DNA from 3 places in the Altererythrobacter arenosus genome. Region 2 is predicted to be linked to each of the others. Evidence: predicted binding sites of a transcription regulator. Region 2 holds the regulator's gene; each other region holds the start of a gene.
What was found. Region 2 encodes LexA, which represses DNA repair genes until DNA is damaged. Its sites were predicted from a motif close to GTTCCNCNCTTGTTCT; they were not measured.
Positions count from the first base shown of each region.

Region 1 (6,668 bases), 230 kb from region 2:
GCTTCGCAAGACACGGCCGGATGTGCCGCGCAGCTTCAAGGTTGCAGGGGTGTGGTTCGTCGCACCGGCAACGGTGCTGGGAACCGCCTTCCTGTTCCTCAATCTGCCGGCCGATGCAATGATGGTGCTGCCGATCTGGAGTGCCATCGGGCTAGTGGTCTATTTTGCCTACAGCCGCAGCCGTAGCCATCTCGGCAAGGGTATCGTCGAGGTGGTCGACGATGTCGCGGGCGAGGAGACCATGATTCCGATCCACCCGCCTCAACACTGATCCGGGCGTAACAAACCAGAAAGGGCCGCCCCCTAAGTGGGAGCGGCCCTTTTCTTTGATCTGTGTTCGCGCTTCGGCGGTTACAAGGTGGTTTCGACGTGCTTGTCCTGGACATCGTCGTGGACGGTCTTGCCCAGCGCCATCTTGGCGGTTGTGAGCAGGCTGTAGTCGCCGCTCCAGATTTCTGCGTCGCCCAGGTCCATACGCAGGAACAGCAGGTCGGGATCGTCCTTGCCCTGATCGTACCAGGCCTTCACGAAGTTGTTCCAGAACTGCTCGAAACGCCCCTGGTCTTCCTCGACCTGCAGGCGGCCGTGGAAGCGGACGAACACTTCGTGGTCCTTGCCTTCGTAGGTCGCGGTGACATCGCCAAGCTTGGCAAAAGTGCTGTTCTTCTGGGTGAAGAACCAGATCGCGCTGTTGGCATCCTTGTCGATCTGGGCGGTCATCGGCGCGGCGCTCTTGGGGTCGTCGTCGCGCTGCAGCATGAGGAAGGGGGAATCGGCCAGCGATTTCCAGAATTGCTTCTTCAGTTCGTCGGCCTTGCCTTCAGAGTATTTCATTGGGGGTGATCTCCTTTGCTTTCGGTTTTTCAACGGCTTGGAGGGGGTATTCGTTCCGGCTCCATCGCTCGGTTGAGGCTGGGGAAGGATGAATCGCAGCGAATGATTGCGAATCGCTCTTTCTTGGAACACAATAAGAACATATGAGTCGTTCGTCTCTCTCCACTACCGCCCTGCAACAGGGTGACGATCTCGCCGTGTCCAGGACACTGGCCACCTTGCAGAAACGCGAGATGCGCTGGCGCCCGGGACTGGCTGCTCCTTCGCACAGCGAGGTCTTTGCCAGTTCGAGCGAGGGGAGCGGGGCTGCCTTGGCGCTGCTGCTGGCGCGTGATGGGTTGGCAGCGCTCGATCGAGGGCCGCTGGCGGAGGGTGAGGATCGCCGCATGGTGCTGTGGGTGCAGGACCGGGCGGCCATGCAGCGCAGCGGGAGGCCTTACTGGCACGGGCTCCCCGGCGAATTGCGCCACCGGTTAATCCATGTCGAGGCGCGGACGCCCGAGGATGCGCTCTTCGCCCTGGAAGAGGGGCTCAGGTGCCGCGAATTGGCCTTCGTGGTGGGCGAGATCGCAGGCAATCCGCGGGCGCTCGACTTTACCGCCTCGCGTCGGCTCAGCCTTACCGCCGAGAAGCACGGCGTGCCCTTGTGGCTGGTACGGCTCGATGCCAGGCCCGACCTTTCCTCGGCCCGGATGCGCTGGACCGTAAAGTCCGAAGTTTCGCCGCCTGGACGCTGGGATGCCAGTGCACCGGGCATTCCCTCGTGGCGAGCGGAGCTGTTCCGCGCCCGTCGCCATGCCCCCGGAGAATGGATCTTAAGCGATGACGGCGGACGCCTCACCGCCACCCGCTCGTCAGCCAACGAAGGGCGCACCGCCACGCCGCATTATGGCGGTCTGGTTCGCCCGGCTGTCGGTCGATCGATGGCGGCTCTCTAACGATCTCGCGCGGGGCGAGGGGGCCGATGCCGAACCGCTCGCCCTGATCACCGAGACCGCGCATGGCCCGCGGATCGATGCCACCAACGATGCCGGACGCGAGGCCGGTGCACGGGCCGGGATGATGCTGGCCGATGCGCGGACGCTGTGCCCCGAACTCAAGGTCGCCCCTTCCGATCCGGCGGGTGATCTCGCCTTCCTCGAGAAGCTGGCGCTGTGGGCGCAGCGCTGGGGGCCGTGGAGCGCGCTCGACCCGCCCGACGGGGTGATCGTCGACGTCAGCGCGGTCGCCCATCTGTTCGGGGGAGAGCGGCGTCTGCTCGAGGATGCCAGTGCGGCCATCGGTGCCCGAAAACTGGCTGCGCGGCTTGCCATTGCGCCCACCGCCGGAGCGGCGTGGGCCTTGGCGCATTATGGGCCGCGCCACGCCATCCTTGGCGCAGCGGAAGATGCCGCAGCGCATCTCTCGCAGCTTCCCGTCGCTGCCCTGCGGCTCGACGAGGATGTGATTGCAGTGTTGCGGAGGCTGGGACTCAAACGGCTCGAGGATTTGCACGGTGTCGGGCGCGATGCGCTGCAACGCCGCTTCCGCAACCGCAAGTCGCCCGCGTCCAATCCGTTGCTCCGGCTCGACCAGATCCTGGGGCGCTTGCCCGAACCGCTGCTGCCGGTGGTGCCGCAGCAGGTGCCGTTGGTCCAGCGCCGCTTGATGGAGCCGATCCGCCACCGCGACCTGCTCGACCAGGTGCTGGCGGATCTTGCGCAGGACATGGCGCGCGAGCTCGAAGGGCAGGGGAAGGGCGCACGGCGACTCGAACTGGGGCTGTGGCGGGTCGATGGCGAAGTGGTGGTGCGCGCACTCGAACTTTCGGCGGCAACGCGCGATGCATCGCATATCACGCGGCTGTTTGGCGCGAAGCTCGACGATGTCGATGCCGGCTTCGGGATCGAGACGGTTCGCCTGCGCGCCAGCTGGGCCGAACCGCTGGCCCTGGAACAGGGCGATATCGAAGCCGCCGCCGAGGAGCATGGTACCTCGCTCAGCGGTTTCGTCGATCGCATCACGGTAAGGCTTGGCAAGCAGGCGGTGCGGCATCCGGTTCCCTTTGCCAGCCATATCCCCGAAAGGGCGCAGCGCTGGCAGGCCCCGCTCGATCCCGATCCAGCCACACAAGGTGAATTGGCCTTTAACTTTCGGCCGCTGAAACTGCTCGACCGACCAGAGGCGATCGCGGTGCTCTATGCGTCGCCCGACGGCTATCCCAAGTCCTTCCGCTGGCGCGGACAGGTGCACGAAGTCGCGCGGGTGGAGGGGCCGGAGCGGATCGCGCCCGAGTGGTGGCGGGAGAAATCCTCGGTGCGTTTGCGTGACTATTACCGCATCGAAGACAGGCAGGGGCGCCGCTATTGGCTCTACCGCAGCGGTATTATCGGCGATGGTCGTGGGGGGCTACCGGCGTGGTTCCTACAGGGCTTCTTTGGTTAACGGACCCGACATTAATTGTTTCTAAGGGCTGCGAAATCACGCAAATTTTACACCTTGCTGGCAAACGAAGATTATGAACGCACCGGAAATCAATCGCGCTGCCGACCGCAAGCCGCTCGACATCCTTGTCGAAGGGCGGATGCGTTCGCGCCCCGTCTGCGTCGAGTTGATCGACCTTTCCGAAGGTGGCTGCAAGATCAAGGGCAAGTTCGGCTTCACCCAGGAAGGCGAAGTGATCTCGCTCAAGGTCGATGGAATCCGCGCTCCGCTTGGCAAGGTCGTGTGGGTAGACGGCCAATTTGCCGGAGTCGCCTTCGACGGAAAATTGCACGAGGCGATTATCGATCACCTGTGCCGCCAGCGGCTCGAGAAACGCCTCGAAAGGGCCCAGCGCCGCACGGACTAAAAAAAGGGCGGCTCGCAAGCCGCCCTCTTCAAATCGAATGTCGAACCCGGTTATTCGACCGGTGCCACCAACAGGCGGTTGCCGAGGGGCTGCAGCGAACGCGCCGTCGGACCGAGCGATCCGGCCATGGCAGCGATCTGCTCCGCGCTTGCTTCCATCACCTCTTCAGCGACATGCCAGTTGACGCCTTCGCTGCAGGGCGGCGTCGTGAGCGAGCCCATGTAGCGGTATACCGACAGGTCATCGGGGATCATCTCGGACGCATCGAGATTGAGCGCAGAACCGTTGCCGCTCGACAGCGCATTGCCGATCGCACCCAGGGCAGGGTTTGCGTCGCCTTCCTCGAACATCACGCCGAGCACGCCCAGTTCACCCTTGTCCGTTGCGTGGACGAAGTGCGCCACGAGCGGATAGCGCTTGCCGTTGATGGCGTGTTCCGACGGGGTGTGGAAGTGAACCTGGATCAGGTTGAAGTGCTTGTCGCCCGAATGCATGTGCATCCCGGCAGGGAAATCGACCTGCAGCTTCTGGTCGCTGACCGCGAGCGTGCCGCCGGTTTCGCCATAATTGGTCGAGACGGTGATCTCACCACGTGCCTTGGCCTGACCGAGGTCGACCGGCGACTGCATGAGCCCCGCATCGCAGATGGCATAATCGCTGTTCACCGTTGACCAGCGCTCCGGCATTTGTCCATCGCCGAATTTCCAGTCCTTGTCTGCGGCGAGTGCCGGGGCTGCGGCGAGCGAAGCCGTGGCGAGAATTGCAAGATATTTCATTATCCACTCCAAACCGTGCAAATGCCGGAGGAGTTGGCACAGGCCATACCCGCTCGCGACAGTCGCGAAAATCGTCTGGCCGGCCAATTTGGGAATTTCGGTGCCAGCCTCCTCGAGTACGTCCGACATCACGAGTGCAGTGCGCTCGCCAGAGGGGCCCGGTCCGTGGCCTTATTACGTGCCTGTAGCGGTTAGGTTCCCGCGGATACGTCATTTGATATTGGCGGAAGGCTGAAAAGAACATATAAAGAACATATGTCGTCGCAGACCATTCTCCAGAAGCTCGAAATCCTCGCTGATGCGGCGAAATACGATGCTTCCTGCGCATCCTCTGGAACGGCGAAGAAGAACTCACTGGGGGGGAAGGGGATCGGCTCGACCGAGGGGATGGGGATCTGCCATGCCTATGCACCGGACGGACGGTGTATCTCGCTCTTGAAGATCCTGCTGACCAATCACTGTGTGTTCGACTGCCACTACTGCGTCAATCGCAAGAGCTCGAACGTGCGTCGCGCGCGCTTCACGCCGCAGGAGGTCGCCGACCTCACACTCGCTTTCTACAAGCGCAATTATATCGAGGGGCTGTTCCTCTCATCGGGCATCGTCAAAAGCTCGAACCACACGATGGAGCAATTGGTAGAAGCCGCCCGTATCCTGCGGGAAGAACACGATTTTCGTGGCTATATCCATCTCAAGACCATTCCCGAAGCGGATGCTGAACTGGTCCACCAGGCGGGGCTCTATGCCGATCGTGTTTCGATCAATGTCGAATTGCCGACTGCCAGCGGGCTGACCCGCCTCGCGCCCGACAAGAGCGCGGCGCAGATCGAAGGCGCGATGGACAAGGTCAAGACGGATATCGTCGCGGCGAAGGATGCCAGGAAGCGCTTTCGCCACGCTCCGCGCTTCGCCCCGGCGGGCCAGTCTACCCAGATGATCGTCGGTGCCGATGGCGCGACCGATTCCGATATCGTCGGCAAGGCGAGCGGGCTTTACCGGAGCTTTGGCTTGCGGCGGGTCTATTACAGCGCCTTCAGCCCCATCCCGGATGCCAGTGCGGTGCTGCCCTTGAAACGCCCGCCGCTGATCCGCGAGCACCGGCTCTACCAGTCCGACTGGCTGATACGTTTCTACGGCTTCAAGCCGGGCGAGATCGTGCAGGCGGCAGAGGCCGATGGAAACCTGCCGCTCGACATCGATCCCAAGCTCGCCTGGGCGCTCAAGTTTCGCGACAGTTTTCCGGTCGACGTCAACCGCGCGGCGAAGGAGCAATTGCTGCGCGTGCCGGGTCTGGGAACGACGGCGGTAAAGCGTATCCTGATCGCGCGGCGACACCGTGTCCTGCGGCTCGACGATGTGGCCAAGCTGACGCTGTCGATCGCCAAGGTGCGCCCCTTCATCGTCACCTGCGACTGGCGCCCGACATTCCTCACCGATCGTACCGACCTCAGAAGCCTGCTCGCGCCCAAGGCAGAGCAGCTGGAACTGTTCGCGGCATGACCGCGCTGCAGCACGTCAAGCTTGGCGCCTATTACGTGGTGAGCATGCCCGAGCCGGACGATTTCGATTTCTGGCGCGAGCGGGCGCGCAGCCTCGTCCAGTGCGATGTCCCGCCCGACCGGATCGCCTGGGTCGAGCCGGGCGGCAATGGCGATCTCTTTGCGCACGGCGAGCGGCGCATGCCGGTGCCCGAGCCGGATGCGCGCGCGGTGCGGGCGAGCAAGCGCTTTGTCAGCCTGGCGAAAAGCGCCTTGCTCCATTCCGAACCGGAGCGATTTACGCTGCTTTACCGCCTGCTGTGGCGGCTCCAGTCCAAGCCCAGGGTGATGGAGGACAGCGCCGATCCCGATGTGCGACGGGTCGAGGATTTGGCCAAGGCGGTGCGGCGCGACAGCCACAAGATGCACGCCTTCGTCCGTTTTCGTCTGGTCGAGAGCGAGGACGCGGAGGTGGGCGAACATTACGTCGCCTGGTTCGAACCCGAACATCACATCCTGCGTGCCAATGCCGGCTTCTTCGTCCGCCGCTTCGCCAACATGCGCTGGTCGATCCTGACGCCGCGCGGCAGCCTGCACTGGGATGGCGAGGTGCTGGAAGAAGGTCTGCCTGCGCAGCGCGGTGATGCGCCCGGCGGCGATCCGATGGAGGATCTCTGGCGCAAATATTACTCTTCGATCTTCAATCCGGCGCGACTCAAGGTTGGCGCGATGCTGAAGGAGATGCCGAAG
Region 1 covers NZ_CP121106.1:2,623,764-2,630,431, forward strand. The annotation lists gene P7228_RS13050 (amino acid permease) at 1-271, shown strand, start outside; gene P7228_RS13055 (pyridoxamine 5'-phosphate oxidase family protein) at 352-834, opposite strand; gene P7228_RS13060 (recA-like protein) at 978-1,772, shown strand; gene P7228_RS13065 (DUF6504 family protein) at 1,723-3,258, shown strand; gene P7228_RS13070 (PilZ domain-containing protein) at 3,332-3,664, shown strand; gene P7228_RS13075 (carbonic anhydrase) at 3,715-4,440, opposite strand; gene P7228_RS13080 (putative DNA modification/repair radical SAM protein) at 4,696-5,940, shown strand; gene P7228_RS13085 (UdgX family uracil-DNA binding protein) at 5,937-6,668, shown strand, end outside.
Region 1: the regulator LexA is predicted to act here: its motif matches at 4,678-4,693, upstream of P7228_RS13080 (putative DNA modification/repair radical SAM protein).

Region 2 (6,668 bases):
CGGTCGGAAACGAGGCCCAGGCGGGCGCGCGCTTCATCATCGAGCAGTTGAGCCGCCTTCTCGGTCATTTCGAGCGGACGACGTTGGAACAGGAAGGCTGCGCCTTCGGCCAACTCGTTGAGATTGCGGGCGCGGGTCTTGAGCACCGGCATTGCGCTGGCGAGCAGTTTTTCGTCAACCTCGGCTTCGATCCGGGGGGCCACCAATGCCGCGAGCCGCGCGTTATCTGCCTCGCGAATGTAATTGCCGTTGAGATGCTCAAGCTTCTTCAGATCGAAGCGGGAAGGGCTCTTCCCCACGCCGTCGATGTCGAACAGCTCGATCGCTTCTTCGCGCGTGATTTCTTCACGATCGCCATAACCCCAGCCCAGTCGCAGGAGGTAGTTAAACAGCGCCTCGGGCAGGATGCCCATCTCGTCACGATATTCTTCCACCCCAAGCGCGCCGTGACGCTTCGAGAGCTTGGCGCCGTCGTTTCCGTGGATCAGCGGAACATGGGCGTAGGCCGGGATTGGCCAACCACCTTCGATCGCCTGCATTGCATGATAGATCGGCAGTTGGCGGAAAGCATTGTTGAGATGATCGTCTCCGCGGATGACATGGGTCACGCCCATGTCGTGATCGTCGACCACGACCGCCAGCATATAGGTGGGCGTGCCGTCCGCGCGCAGAATGATGTAATCGTCGAGTTCTTCGTTGCGGACTGTCACCGAGCCCTGGACCAAGTCTTCGATCGTGGTCTCGCCCGACTGCGGGGTCTTGATGCGCACGACGAAAGGAGCGCCTTCGGGAGTTTCAGCTGGATCTCGATCGCGCCAACGACCATCATAGCGCATGGGCTGCTTGTTGGCGCGCTGCTGGGCGCGCATTTCCTCGAGCTCTTCGGGCGTAGCGAAGCATTTGTATGCGAGACCTGCATCAAGCAGCTTATGGGCTACCTCGGCGTGCCGCTCGGCGCGTTGCGCCTGGAAAACGGTGTCGTCGTCGAAATCGAGTCCTAGCCAGTCGAGACCGTCAAGGATTGCGTCAATCGCTTCCTGTGTCGAACGCTTGCGATCGGTGTCCTCGATACGAAGCAAGGTCTTGCCGCCGTGGTGACGGGCGAACAACCAGTTGAACAACGCGGTGCGCGCGCCTCCGATGTGCAGGAACCCGGTCGGCGAAGGGGCAAAGCGGGTGACGACCCCATCGGTCAGAGCTCCGCTTTTGCTTGCCATAAGTCCTTCAATCCTTTCAATAAAGCCATGGCCACACGTCACGCGCCTATGGTACCCATGGGGGATGGTGCCGATAGCGGTAATGCTGCAGTGCAGCGCAATTGGCGCAGCGCAGCGCAAATGTCCAGTGTGGCGAAGCATTTCGAGCGTTTTCTGGCTCTTGCGGGGTTCGATCGCGGGCCCTGGATAGCGGTTGCATTCGGGCTCGGGATTGTCGCCTGGTTCTTATTGAGCGAGCCGTGGCAGTGGAGTGCCGGGATCGGCGCGGGAGTAATCTGCGCGATCTTCGGCGCAACGCTCGGGAGGCCCGACGGTCATCTGCAACTTCTGCCAAGGGCGATGATTGTGGTCGGTTTGGTCTTCTCGCTCGGCATGGCGACGATCTGGGCCCGCTCGTGGATGGTCGGGGCGGAGCCGATCGAAAGGCCTGCTGTGATCACGCTCCAGGGCCATGTGCTTGAGCGGCAGGACCAGCCGGCAGAGTCGCGGGTCAGGCTGGTTCTGGCAATCCGCGACGCCGAAGCAGGTGTGGCGCGAAAGATCCGCGTAAACGTTCCAGCCGAGGATATTGGCGAAGGCATGTCCGAGGGAGCTGTTCTCCGCCTGCGGACCCGGCTGATGCCGCCAGCAGCGCCAATGTTGCCGGGCGGCTATGACTTTGCGCGGACGGCATGGTTTGCCGGGCTCGCGGCGACCGGGAGCGTCATCGGACCAATCGAGGTCGTCGAGCCTGCGCCGAAGCGCACAGCACTAGCGAATATTCAGCGCCGCCTGTCCGGCCATGTCCGGAGCCAGCTGGACGGGCCAGAGGGCGCCATTGCGGCCGCTTTCGCCAGCGGGGATCGCGGTGCCATCGGCCAGGCTGACGAGGATGCGATGCGCGATGCAGGGTTGACGCATCTCCTCTCGATCAGCGGGCTCCATGTCAGCGCGGTCATCGCGGCAGCCTATGTCCTGGCGATCAGGTTGCTGGCCTTGTGGCCAGCACTGGTGTTGCGAATACGCCTGCCGGTGGCCGCTGCGGGCATCGCTGCTCTTGCCGGTATTGGATACACCTTGCTGACCGGATCGCAGGTGCCGACTGTGCGTAGCTGTATCGCGGCCTTGCTGGTCCTCGGCGCGGTGGCATTGGGTCGAGATGCGCTCTCGCTGCGAATGGTGGCGGTCGCCGCAGTCTGTGTGATGATTCTCTGGCCGGAATCGATCGTCGGCCCAAGCTTCCAGATGAGCTTTGCCGCGGTCATCGCCATCGTTGCGCTGCATAACTCGGCTCCGGTGAAGCGCTTTCTGGCGCCGCGAGAGGAAGCCAGGGTTATTTGGTTCGCACGCCGCAGCGTGATGTTGCTTGTCACGGGATTGGTGATCGAGATCGCGCTGATGCCGATCGTTCTGTTCCATTTCCATCGCGCCGGAGTCTACGGCGCGCTGGCCAACGTGATCGCGATTCCGCTCGTTACCTTCGTGTCCATGCCGCTGATCGCGCTGGCTCTTGTGCTGGACATCGTTGGAGCAGGAGCGCCGGCGTGGTGGCTGGTGGGACATTCGCTCGACCTGCTCTTGTGGTTGGCGCATGTAACCGCCTCCCAACCGGGCGCGGTGAAGCTGATGCCGCAAATGAGCGATGGCACCTTTACACTGTTCGTCGCCGGGGGCCTCTGGATTGGACTGTGGAGCGGACGCGCCAGGCTTTTGGGACTGATCCCGGCGGGCTTCGCGACGATCCTGCTTCTGCTTACGCCGGTCCCTGATGTCCTGATCTCCAGCGACGGGAGGCATGTGGGGATCACCACGCAAGACGGCCGTTTACTGAGTCTGCGCGACAGTCGATCGGATTACGCCCTCGAGAACCTGATGGAGTTGGCGGGTGTCGAAGCGGAGCCGATTCCGCTGGAGGATTGGCCGACGGCGGGTTGTACCAGCGAATTCTGTGTCCTCTCGCTTGAGCGGGGAGGCAAGACCTGGTCCCTACTCATGGCGCGCAATCGCGTGCGGGTAGAGGAACGTGCGCTGGCCGCTGCCTGCGAGCGGGCCGATATCGTTATCGCAGATCGCTGGCTGCCGTCATCATGCCGTCCGCAGTGGCTCAAGGCCGATGCGCGCTTTCTTGAGCGCTCGGGCGGTTTGTCGCTCGATCTGGAGAATGGAACGATCACCAGCGTCGCCTTGAGCCAAGGCAAACATGGCTGGTGGCGCGGCGCCGATTAGCGGTTGAGGCCAACGGGCCAGATCAGTGATAGCGGCGCAAGAGCCCCGCGAGCTTGCCCTGCACGACCACTTCGTGCGGATCGTAGACCTGCGGATCGTACATGCCGTTGGCCGGATCTAGCCGGATCTTGCCGTTCTCGCGCCGCAAATACTTGAGCGTCGCTTCCTCATTGCGGACCAGTGCGACCACGATCTCGCCGTCTCGCGCCGTATCGGTCCGTCGCACCAGCGCGAAGTCGCCGTCGAAAATTCCGGCCTCGATCATCGAGTCGCCCGAAACTTCGAGCGCGTAATGCTCGCCCGGCCCAAGCAGCGCCGCAGGTACCGGCATCGAGGACTGCCCCTCGATCGCCTCGATAGGCGCGCCGGCCGCGATCCGGCCATGCAACGGCACTTCGATGATGTCGTTGGCCGGTTCGCGTGCAACCGCCTTGGTGGCCAAAGCCATGGTGATAGCGTCATTGGCGGGCATGGGGCGCTTGGCTGCCGGCGTCACATCCTCAGGCTGCTTGATAACCTCGAGAGCGCGCGCTCGATTGGGCAAGCGGCGAATGAAACCGCGCTCTTCCAGAGCGGATATCAGGCGATGGACGCCCGACTTGCTTTTCAGGTCGAGCGCATCCTTCATCTCTTCAAAAGAGGGCGAAATGCCCGTCTCTTCGAGCTTCTGCTGAATGAAGCGGATCAACTCGTGCTGCTTTGCCGTCAGCATGGCGAAAATCTCCCTTGGTCGCCCATTGTCGCCGGTTATTTCGCGCACCGATAAGGTGAACGAATGTGGAACAATTAGGAAACGATTTTCAGCAAGTCAAGCTATTCAGCCATTTTCCAACAGGTAGCATTCGACCGCTTCACCTGCGGATATGGGCGAAGCATCGATACCGCGAGCAATCAGACAATTGCTCGCAGCGAGAGCAGCCAGTGCCGAGGAATCCTGCGAATCGGCCGGTGTCACCGAAAGCCCGTCCCAAGACCCGCGAATGAATTCCTGCCGCGAACCACCGGCCGGAAGACTGCAACCTGCCTTCAGCGTAACCAGCCGCGGAAGAGTTTCGGCCGCACCCATGGCCGCCCTGACGCTGGGCAGAACGAACAGGAACGCGGTGACGAAGCTCGACACCGGGTTGCCGGGAAGGCCGAAGATGAGCTGATTCTCGCGCTGTGCGATGAGCAACGGCTTGCCAGGCTTCATCGCCACCTTCCAGAAATCGAGCGATGCGCCCCATTCCTCCAGTGCAGGGCGGATGAGGTCATGATCGCCGACCGAGGCGCCGCCGCTGGTGATCACGAAATCGGCTCTTTCGGCACTCGCAAACGCATCGACCAACGCCTGGCGATCGTCGGGGACGGGCCCGATGCGTTCCACGCGGCACCCCATCCGGGCGAGCAGGGTTGTTAGCATGGCGCCATTCGAGGCAGGGATCTGGTGCGGAGCGCAATCTTCCGGGGTCACCGAAAGTTCATCACCACTATCGATCACTGCGACCAGCGGAGCCTCATGTACGGGCAGGGTGGAGTGACCGGCGGTAATTGCGAGCGCCACCTGGGCAGCGCCGATCCGAGATCCGGCACCAAGCACCAGATCGCCTTCGGAAAAATCGAATCCGCAAGTGCGGACGTGTTTGCCGCGACCGGGCATGTCCTCGGTACAGCGAAGATGATCTCCGGTGCGTTCGGCGTTCTCCTGAATGAGCACCCGATCGGCTCCAGCGGGCATGTGCGCGCCGGTCGAAATTCTCACCGCCTGACCATCGATCAATGCGCTGCCAAAGGGGGCGCCCGCGCGACTTTCTCCGATCACGGTCCAGGGTCCGTCGCCCACTATCGCGTAGCCATCCATGGCAGACAGGTCGGCGGGCGGCTGGGTGCGGCGAGCATGGAGGTCTGAAGCGAGGTAGCGCCCGGCGGCCGCCGCCGCATCGAGCTCCACCACCGGCATCTTGGGTGCGAGGGCGAGGGCGCGCGCCTGCGCCTCCGCAACGCTGAGCATGGCGCTCAAGGGCGTGCCTCCGCTTGCCAATGGCCGGACTTCCCGCCGAGCTTTTCGAGCAAGCGAACCTCCTCGATCACCATCCCTTTATCGAGAGCCTTGGCCATGTCGTAGATTGTGAGAAGCGCCACCGTGGCTGCGACCATGGCTTCCATCTCTACCCCGGTTCTGGCCGTGAGCGAGGCGGTGGCGGTGACGCGCACGCCGCCTTCCTCGAAGGCGAAATCAACAGTTACTGCGTCGAGTCCCAGCGGATGACAGAGCGGGATCAGGTCTGAAGTCTTCTTCGCCGCCATGATCGCCGCAATGCGCGCGGTGCCGAGCACGTCGCCCTTGGGAGCATCACCAGCCTTGATCGCGGCGAGCGCGGCATCGCTCATGCGGATAAAACCCCCGGACACCGCCTTGCGAAGCGTTTCGGGTTTGGCGCCGACGTCCACCATGTGCGCGGCTCCACTGTCATCGAGGTGGGTCAATTTGCTCATTCGCTTGCTCATCACCGGTTCGCTCAAATCCTACTGGATGGAACACATGGAACACAGTCAAAGAGAAGGAAACCGCCAAGTTTCGACCACGGAAAATCTGAAGGGCGACAGCAGGCGAGTGCGCGGAGACATCTGGGCATGATGGCACGCCTCGCGGCAGTAGGACAGGTCAGCCGTGCAACAGCGCCTTGGTAGCAGCAGATACATCAGCTTGCCGCATGAGGCTTTCCCCGACGAGGAAGCTGCGCACTCCGTTGCGTGCCAGCCTCTCGCAATCGGCATGCGAATTGATACCGCTCTCGCCGACAAGCAACGCACCTTCAGGGGCGAGAGGAGCTAGTCGCTCGGTAGTTGCCAGATCGGTCGTGAATGTTTTGAGATCGCGATTATTGACCCCGATCAGACGTGAGTTGAGCCGCGCGGCGCGTTCCATCTCTGCCTCGTCATGGACTTCGACCAGCACATCCATTCCGCGTTCCAGCGCGGCCGCCTCGATCTCCAGCATCTGTGCATCGTCAAGCGCCGCGACGATGATGAGAATGGCATCTGCACCGATACTGCGGGCTTCGGCGACTTGCCACGGATCGATCATGAAATCCTTGCGCAGCACCGGAAGATCGCAGGCAGCCCGCGCCTCGATCAGAAAGTCCTCGTGCCCCTGAAAATAGGGCGCGTCGGTAAGGACCGAGAGGCAGGCTGCACCGCCCGCTTCGTAGGCACGCGCATGATCCGCTGGATGAAAATCGGCACGAATGAGCCCTTTGGACGGAG
Region 2 covers NZ_CP121106.1:2,849,164-2,855,831, reverse strand. The annotation lists gene gltX (glutamate--tRNA ligase) at 1-1,217, opposite strand, end outside; gene P7228_RS14205 (ComEC/Rec2 family competence protein) at 1,338-3,422, shown strand; gene lexA (transcriptional repressor LexA) at 3,445-4,134, opposite strand; gene P7228_RS14195 (molybdopterin molybdotransferase MoeA) at 4,240-5,412, opposite strand; gene moaC (cyclic pyranopterin monophosphate synthase MoaC) at 5,418-5,897, opposite strand; gene trpC (indole-3-glycerol phosphate synthase TrpC) at 6,067-6,668, opposite strand, start outside.

Region 3 (6,668 bases), 300 kb from region 2:
CTCGATGGCGAGCTTCATCGCCGCCGATGAAGCCAAGCTTGCGATCTGGCGCGGCCAGGTCGCCGAAGTGCGCTCTGGCCTGGTCCAGAGGCAGGCTACTGGACAGGCCAAGGTCTCGGCGATCATGCAGATCATCGAGAAGACCGCGATGATCGAGAACGCGCTCGCCGCTTCGATGTCGCCCTCGATGTCCGCAGCGCTCGACTGGTCACGCGGCCTCCAGTCGCGCTCGATTATTCCCTGAGTCGAGCGCCATGGTCGAAATCTTCACAACCGGCGGCGGTGAGTACATCGTCAATGTCTTGAACGCCGTCGCCGCGTGGACCGGGGCCGGTGGCTACAAGAGCCTGATCCAGGTGGCGCTGGTCTTGGGCATGGCGCTTGCGGTCATTGTCGTCGCGTTCAACCAGGACTGGCGCGCCTGGCTCAACTGGTTCCTCGGCGCGACTCTCATCTACATGTGCCTGATGGTTCCGCGCATGGATGTGCAGGTCACCGACCGCGTCAATCCGAGCCTTGCACCGGCCACGGTCGCCAATGTCCCGCTGGGCCTAGCGCTCATGGCAAGCTTTACCAGCCAAGCGGGCGACTACCTAACCCGTTCCGCCGAGCTCGTCTTCGGCCTTCCCGACGATCTCAACTATTCGAAGAACGGCATGATTTACGGCGCGCGCCTGCTCGAAGCGACGCGGTCCCTGCGCATTGCCGACCCCGAATTTGCCGCCAATTTCGACGAACATGTCCGTCAATGCGTATTCTACGACCTGCTGCTCGGTCGCTACTCGATGAAGGAATTGTCGGAGAGCAACGATATCTGGGCGACCATTGCGCCCGGCAGTGCCGCGCGTGCGCAGCGCTTCCTCACCCGGCAGGCGGACGATAGCGTCACGGCCACGATCATCACCTGCCGCGAAGCATACACTGCGCTCTCCAACCAGTGGGCCGGGCTTATCGATGAGATGACACAGGTCGCCGGGCGCCAGCTCTACCCCCGGCAGACCGAAGCGCTCGCGAAGGCCAAGCTCATCGCCGACCTGCCGATTGCCTATCAATACCTCACCGGCGTCTCGAAGGATGCAAGCAGCATCTTCCGCCAAGTTCTGACCATCAACGCCATGAACCAGGCGATGCATGGATTTGCCGGAGCTAGCGGCGCATCGAGCGTCGATGTGTTCGCGCTGACCCGCGCCGATATCCAGACCGAACGGACCTATTCTTCGATCGCGCATAACGCGATGAAGTGGGTCCCGATCCTCAATGTCGTCCTGACGGTCGTATTCTACGCGCTTTTTCCGGTGCTCTTCCCACTGTTCCTGATGCCCAAGACCGGACCGATCGCGCTCAAAGGATACGTCACGGGCTTCTTCTATCTGGCAGCTTGGGGGCCGCTGTTCGTCATCCTGCACATGATCCTGATGCTCAAGGGCGCGAGCGATGTGGCGGCAGCGGGCGGCGCAAGCGGGCTCAGCCTCGCGACCTTCTCCGGCATGACCGACGTCAACAACGATATCGGGATCCTGGCCGGCTACCTCGTCGCATCGATACCGTTCCTTGCAGGCGGCGTCGCCAGGGGCGCGCTCGCAATATCGGGCCAGGCAACGAGCTACCTCAATCCGAGCCAGAACGCGGCAGAAGAGGCGGCGCGCGAAGCGAGCACCGGCAATGTTTCGCTCGGGAATACCAGCCTTGAGAACTCGAACGTGTTTTCGCGGCAGTTTGCGCAAGCCAGCCTCGCTCCCAACATTGGCTACGGCGCCGCGCAGACGCGAGCCACAAGCGAAAACGGCACCCAGACCACCGGCTTCCCTCAAGCCGAATTCGCCACCGTGCCGACCTCGAGCTATCCGTTCACCCCGACACTCGGGCAGGACTTCTCGAGCCGGCTTGCGACCATGGCGAGCCAGAGCCGCGGCCAGAGCGAGACCTTCTCGAACCTTGCCCAGCAGTCGACGAGTTCGGCTGTCACCCGCTTCAGCGAGCTACGCGATGCGTACACCCGCTCGCGCTCGAACGAGAGCGTCAGTGGCACGTCAACGAGCGACAGCATCGGCAGCGCCTTCAGCGAGGTCGACAACGCCTCGAAGACACTTCAGCAGCAATTCGGGCTGTCGCGCCGCGCGGCCGATGACATCACCGTATCTTGGTTCTTGAACGGGGATGGCGCTCTAGGACTGAAGGGAGAAAAAGGCGCTGGCTCGGCGAGCATAGGTGTTAAGGGAGGACGCAACCAGAGTTGGACCGACAGTGATATCGGGATCGCCTCCGAGGATCGCTCGCGCATCATGGGCGCGCTGAGCCAGATCTCGGACAGTCGCAGCTGGTCGAGCACGCGCGAAGGCTTCCTGCGCGAAACGAGTTCGAGTTCGGAGGCGCTGGTGTCAAGCAGCTCGGCCGGGATTACCACGTCGATCACCGAAGCGCAGAGCTATACCCGCGAAGCGCGCCGAGCCGAGGAGATCGCCAGCCGCCTCGAGAACCAGGCGAGTTGGTACGAGAGTGCCAATGCCGCAGGCACTCTCAACCTCAGCCAGGCCTATCGCGAATGGGGCATGGCGGAGATCGAGGCTAACCGGGATTACTACGGTCCGGTGCGCTTTGACGACATCGACTTCCAGATGAGCGTGCGGGGCCAGCAGCTTCAGGCGCGGTTCGTCGAAGGCTATGCGGACCAGCTCAATGCCGAGATCTCGGGCGACCTGGTCTTGCCGGCCTCTGCGTCCATCGCTCGGCCCTCGGCGAGCAGCGCCGAGAGCGTCCGGGGATCAGTGCGGCTTGACGGTGTGCCGGGAAGCCTGAGCGCCCCGTCCAGCGAACGTGAAGACATCGCCCGTGATGTCGATCGGGTGCAGCAACAGGGAGATCGACGGATCGGGACCGTGAAAGGCTACCTCGATGGCAAGACCCGCGATGCGAAGGGAGCCTCGGCCGAAGCGGCAGACGATGTTAAGGAATGGTAGGCTGCTAAAGGATGACGTCGTGCACAATTACGAACACGACAAAAGCTGCCAATGCAGCAAAAATCGCAATCAACTTGAGCCGTCCCCAAGGGTCAGCCCAAGTCTTTTTCCAGGTGTAGGAAGTGAGACGGTTCTCGGCGATGGCCCGGTCGACTTCACGAAGACCTTCCCAGTCCTGCTTGCCACCAGTGGGATTGTTGTCTGGATCGCTCATCGCTCATTCTCCTTCAGTGGTAAATCGGCGCTCTCACCTCTAAATCGTCCCAACAGATCGCTGATAAAATAGACAAGAAGCATCACGAAAGCGAGAACGCTATCTTGGCCTGCAGACTCGAAAATTTATTGCGTCGAAGATCGATCAGCTATGCGAGGACGGCGAGCAGAACGGGGCAAGACTCTGGCAGGTTGTGGTCCGTCGCTATGAGCAACTTGCCGCGCGCAAGTCCCATTCCTGATGGAACTGTTGGGATCTCCAGCCTCGACTGACTGCAGATAGGCTTCCAGCCGCTCTAGCGTTCGTCGACGCGGCCTTCGTCCTTGCCGGAGGTCGAGTACGAATCGAGGATCACCGACTGCGCGCCTGCCGAAGCGTGTAGCCGAAATATGATGATCTTTCAGATGCTTTTCGATCCGTTCCAGCAAGGTCATGACCCTTTCGCTCCGACTCGCAAATCCCTTGTGTTCCTGTTATGTTCTTAGTAAGATCATATCCGCGAGTCTAGGAAAATTCCTACGATTGAGATTCGAAGGACAGACAGATGGAACATGTCAGGGAAGAGCTCGACCGGCTGATTCTCAAGGGCGGATATGGCTACGCCTCGATATCGCGGCTGCTCGGCCGCAATCCCGCTTATGTACAACAGTTCATCAGGCGCGGCTCTCCAAGAAAGCTCGATGACGAGGATCGAAAGACGCTTGCCTGCTTCTTCGGTGTCGACGAGCAAGTGCTCGGTGGTCCGGCTAATCCGGTCACCGATGGCATGGTCGAGATCCCCGTACTCGATGTGGAGGCATCCGCCGGCTTTGGCGCGGTAGCTGCTAGTGAGACTGCACACACCCGGTTCGGGTTCGATGAGCGGTGGCTGCGGCACCTGACTTCGGCCAAGAGCGCCAGCCTGTCGATCGTCGGCGTCAAGGGTGACTCGATGGAGCCCACTCTCAGTGATGGTGACGAGGTTCTGGTCGATGCTTCAGATCACGGCTCGCGACTGCGAGACGGGATCTACGTCCTTCGTTCTGATGATACCCTCGTCGTGAAGCGGATCGCTATCAAGCCAAATGGTAGGCAGATCACCATTGCCAGCGACAATCCGGCTTACCCTACCTGGCACGACATGGATCGGTCGGAAGTTCACGTGGTGGGCCGGGTTATCTGGTTTGGCCGAGCCTTGTAGCGGCAGGACTTGGGCCGTTAGTTGACGGTCGGCTTTCGGCGCTGGTTTCGCAAAAAGCGGACCTTCCGCCTCCGACCCAATTGCGGATATAGATGGGTAATTGGAATTACCGCCATTCTTCGGCGTTGGCGTCGACTACAGCTGGTAAAGTTACCTTCTCTCGCGGCGACCGCTGGGCCCTTTAGGCATCGCCCAAATTGCGCTGCATTGCGGCCAAAGTAGACTTGAATGCCTCCAAGTCCTCGTCCTTTATTCCTGTGAGCAGGCGCGCATAGACCTGATCCGCTTCGACTCGCATTTTCGGAAGCAAGTCGATTGCAGCGGATCGCAGGTGCACCTGCCACACACGGCGGTCGTTTTTGGCGCTGCGCCGTTCGACCAAGCCCAATTCTTCTAGCCGGTCGATCGCTTGCCCGATGCTTGCCCGCTCCAGCTCCAATTGACCGGCCAATTCGGTCTGGGTCATGCCGGGTGTCCGGTAGAGATAGGCTAACGCACGCCACTGGGTGCGGGTGAGTCCAAACTGCTCGAGTGAGGAATCGAAGGTACGGCGCAATCGTCGCGTGAGCTCTTCCAACAGAAAAACCAACCGGTCTTGATCGGTCAGGAATGGCGCCGCTTTTTCATCGGGATCGTGGTCGAGCTTTGTTGCCATGCAAGGCACCTTAACACAGCATCGACTTAGATAAAGTCATTTACTGTAAATCAATTTACAATATAGTGGCTTGCGATATGGAGATTTTGACCACCAAAATTCATGGAGCGGGAGGACTCTCCCTTGCCGCAGAAGTGATTGGTGGCGACAACGCCATGCCCGTCCTGCTCGCACATGGCGGCGGGCAGACGCGCCGTGCGTGGAAGCGCGTAACAGGTGATTTGGCCGAAGCTGGCTACCGCACAATTGCGATTGATATGCGCGGTCATGGCGAGAGCGATTGGGCTGCGAGCGGAGCATACGATATTCGCGACTTCGCTTCCGATCTTGTAGCGATTGCATCAGGCATGGAGTGCAAACCAGCACTCGTTGGTGCTTCGCTGGGGGGACTGGCCGGGATCATCGCCGAGGGTTATCTCGCGCCAGACACTTTCGCTTCCCTGACCCTTGTAGACATTGCCCCGCGCATGGAGCCGGGCGGCGTGATGCGTGTGGTCGGTTTCATGGAACAGCATGTCGATACCGGCTTTTCTTCACCTGAAGAAGCGGCGGGAATCATCGCGAGGTACATGCCGCATCGCCGCAAGCGCGGGGCTGGAGAGGGACTGCGGCGCTACCTGCGCAAAAAGGATGATGGCCGCTACTACTGGCACTGGGACCCGGCCTTTATCCGTAACATCATGACCACGAAGCGAAGCGATCCGGCTCATCAGGATCGGCAATTCGATGCGCTGAGCGATGCGGCCAGTCGGCTTTCGTTACCAGTGCATCTCATTCGCGGCGGATCGAGCGATCTGGTTTCCGAAGAGGCGGTGGCGCATTTGCGCGACCTGGTCCCGAACACCGAATATTCCGACATCGCAGATGCCACGCATATGGTGGTGGGAGACGCCAACGACGCCTTTTCGGAAGCGATCCTCGATTTTCTGACCCGCCATCACTCTCCCCAAGGAACTACAGCATGAGCAAGGAGCACGGTCCAATCGATTGCGAACGTCTTGATGAGCTGTTGCGGATTGCTCCGTTTCATCAATGGCTCGGTCTGACGGTAAAATCGTATTCTAGCGAGCAGATTGAGCTCGAAATGCCGTGGCGCGAAGAGATTATCTCGAACCCGATGATCGGTTCAGCTCATGGCGGCGTGCTGGCATCGCTGATTGACCTCACAGGGCTCTACACATTGCTGTCGCAAGGTGTGACAGCGAAGGTGACAGCCGACCTGCGCGTTGATTATCATCGCCCGGCGACTTCTGGGCCCCTCATTGTGACGGGTCAGGTGGTCAAGGTCGGAAGGCAAATCTCGGTTGCCGAAAGCCGGATAGTTGGACCGGACGGCAAACTGATCGCCAGCGGCAGGGGTGCCTACATATGTTAGCGCGCGCCACCCTAACGGCTTTCTGTTTGGCTCTTGCTGCATGCTCAGGTGGCGTGGACGGAAGCGAGGCGGGGCAAGACGCGCAGTCAGGTCCGCGCAAAGTTCAGACAATGGTCGTCGAACCCGAATTGCTCGCAGAACCAGTAAAAGCATTCGGCACCATTGCAGCCAAGCAAAGCAGTTCGATCGGAGCGCTCGCAGAGGGGCCGGTTGAGCGCATTTTCGTAAAGGTCGGCGACAGGGTATCGCGGGGCCAACCACTCTTTCGTATCCGTCAGGCTGATTAC
Region 3 covers NZ_CP121106.1:3,151,276-3,157,943, forward strand. The annotation lists gene P7228_RS15645 (conjugal transfer protein TraH) at 1-244, shown strand, start outside; gene P7228_RS15650 (conjugal transfer protein TraG N-terminal domain-containing protein) at 255-2,957, shown strand; gene P7228_RS15655 (hypothetical protein) at 2,962-3,171, opposite strand; gene P7228_RS16120 (DUF6961 family protein) at 3,281-3,412, shown strand; gene P7228_RS15660 (S24 family peptidase) at 3,716-4,351, shown strand; gene P7228_RS15665 (MarR family winged helix-turn-helix transcriptional regulator) at 4,533-5,006, opposite strand; gene P7228_RS15670 (alpha/beta fold hydrolase) at 5,084-5,971, shown strand; gene P7228_RS15675 (hotdog fold thioesterase) at 5,968-6,381, shown strand; gene P7228_RS15680 (efflux RND transporter periplasmic adaptor subunit) at 6,492-6,668, shown strand, end outside.
Region 3: the regulator LexA is predicted to act here: its motif matches at 3,638-3,653, upstream of P7228_RS15660 (S24 family peptidase).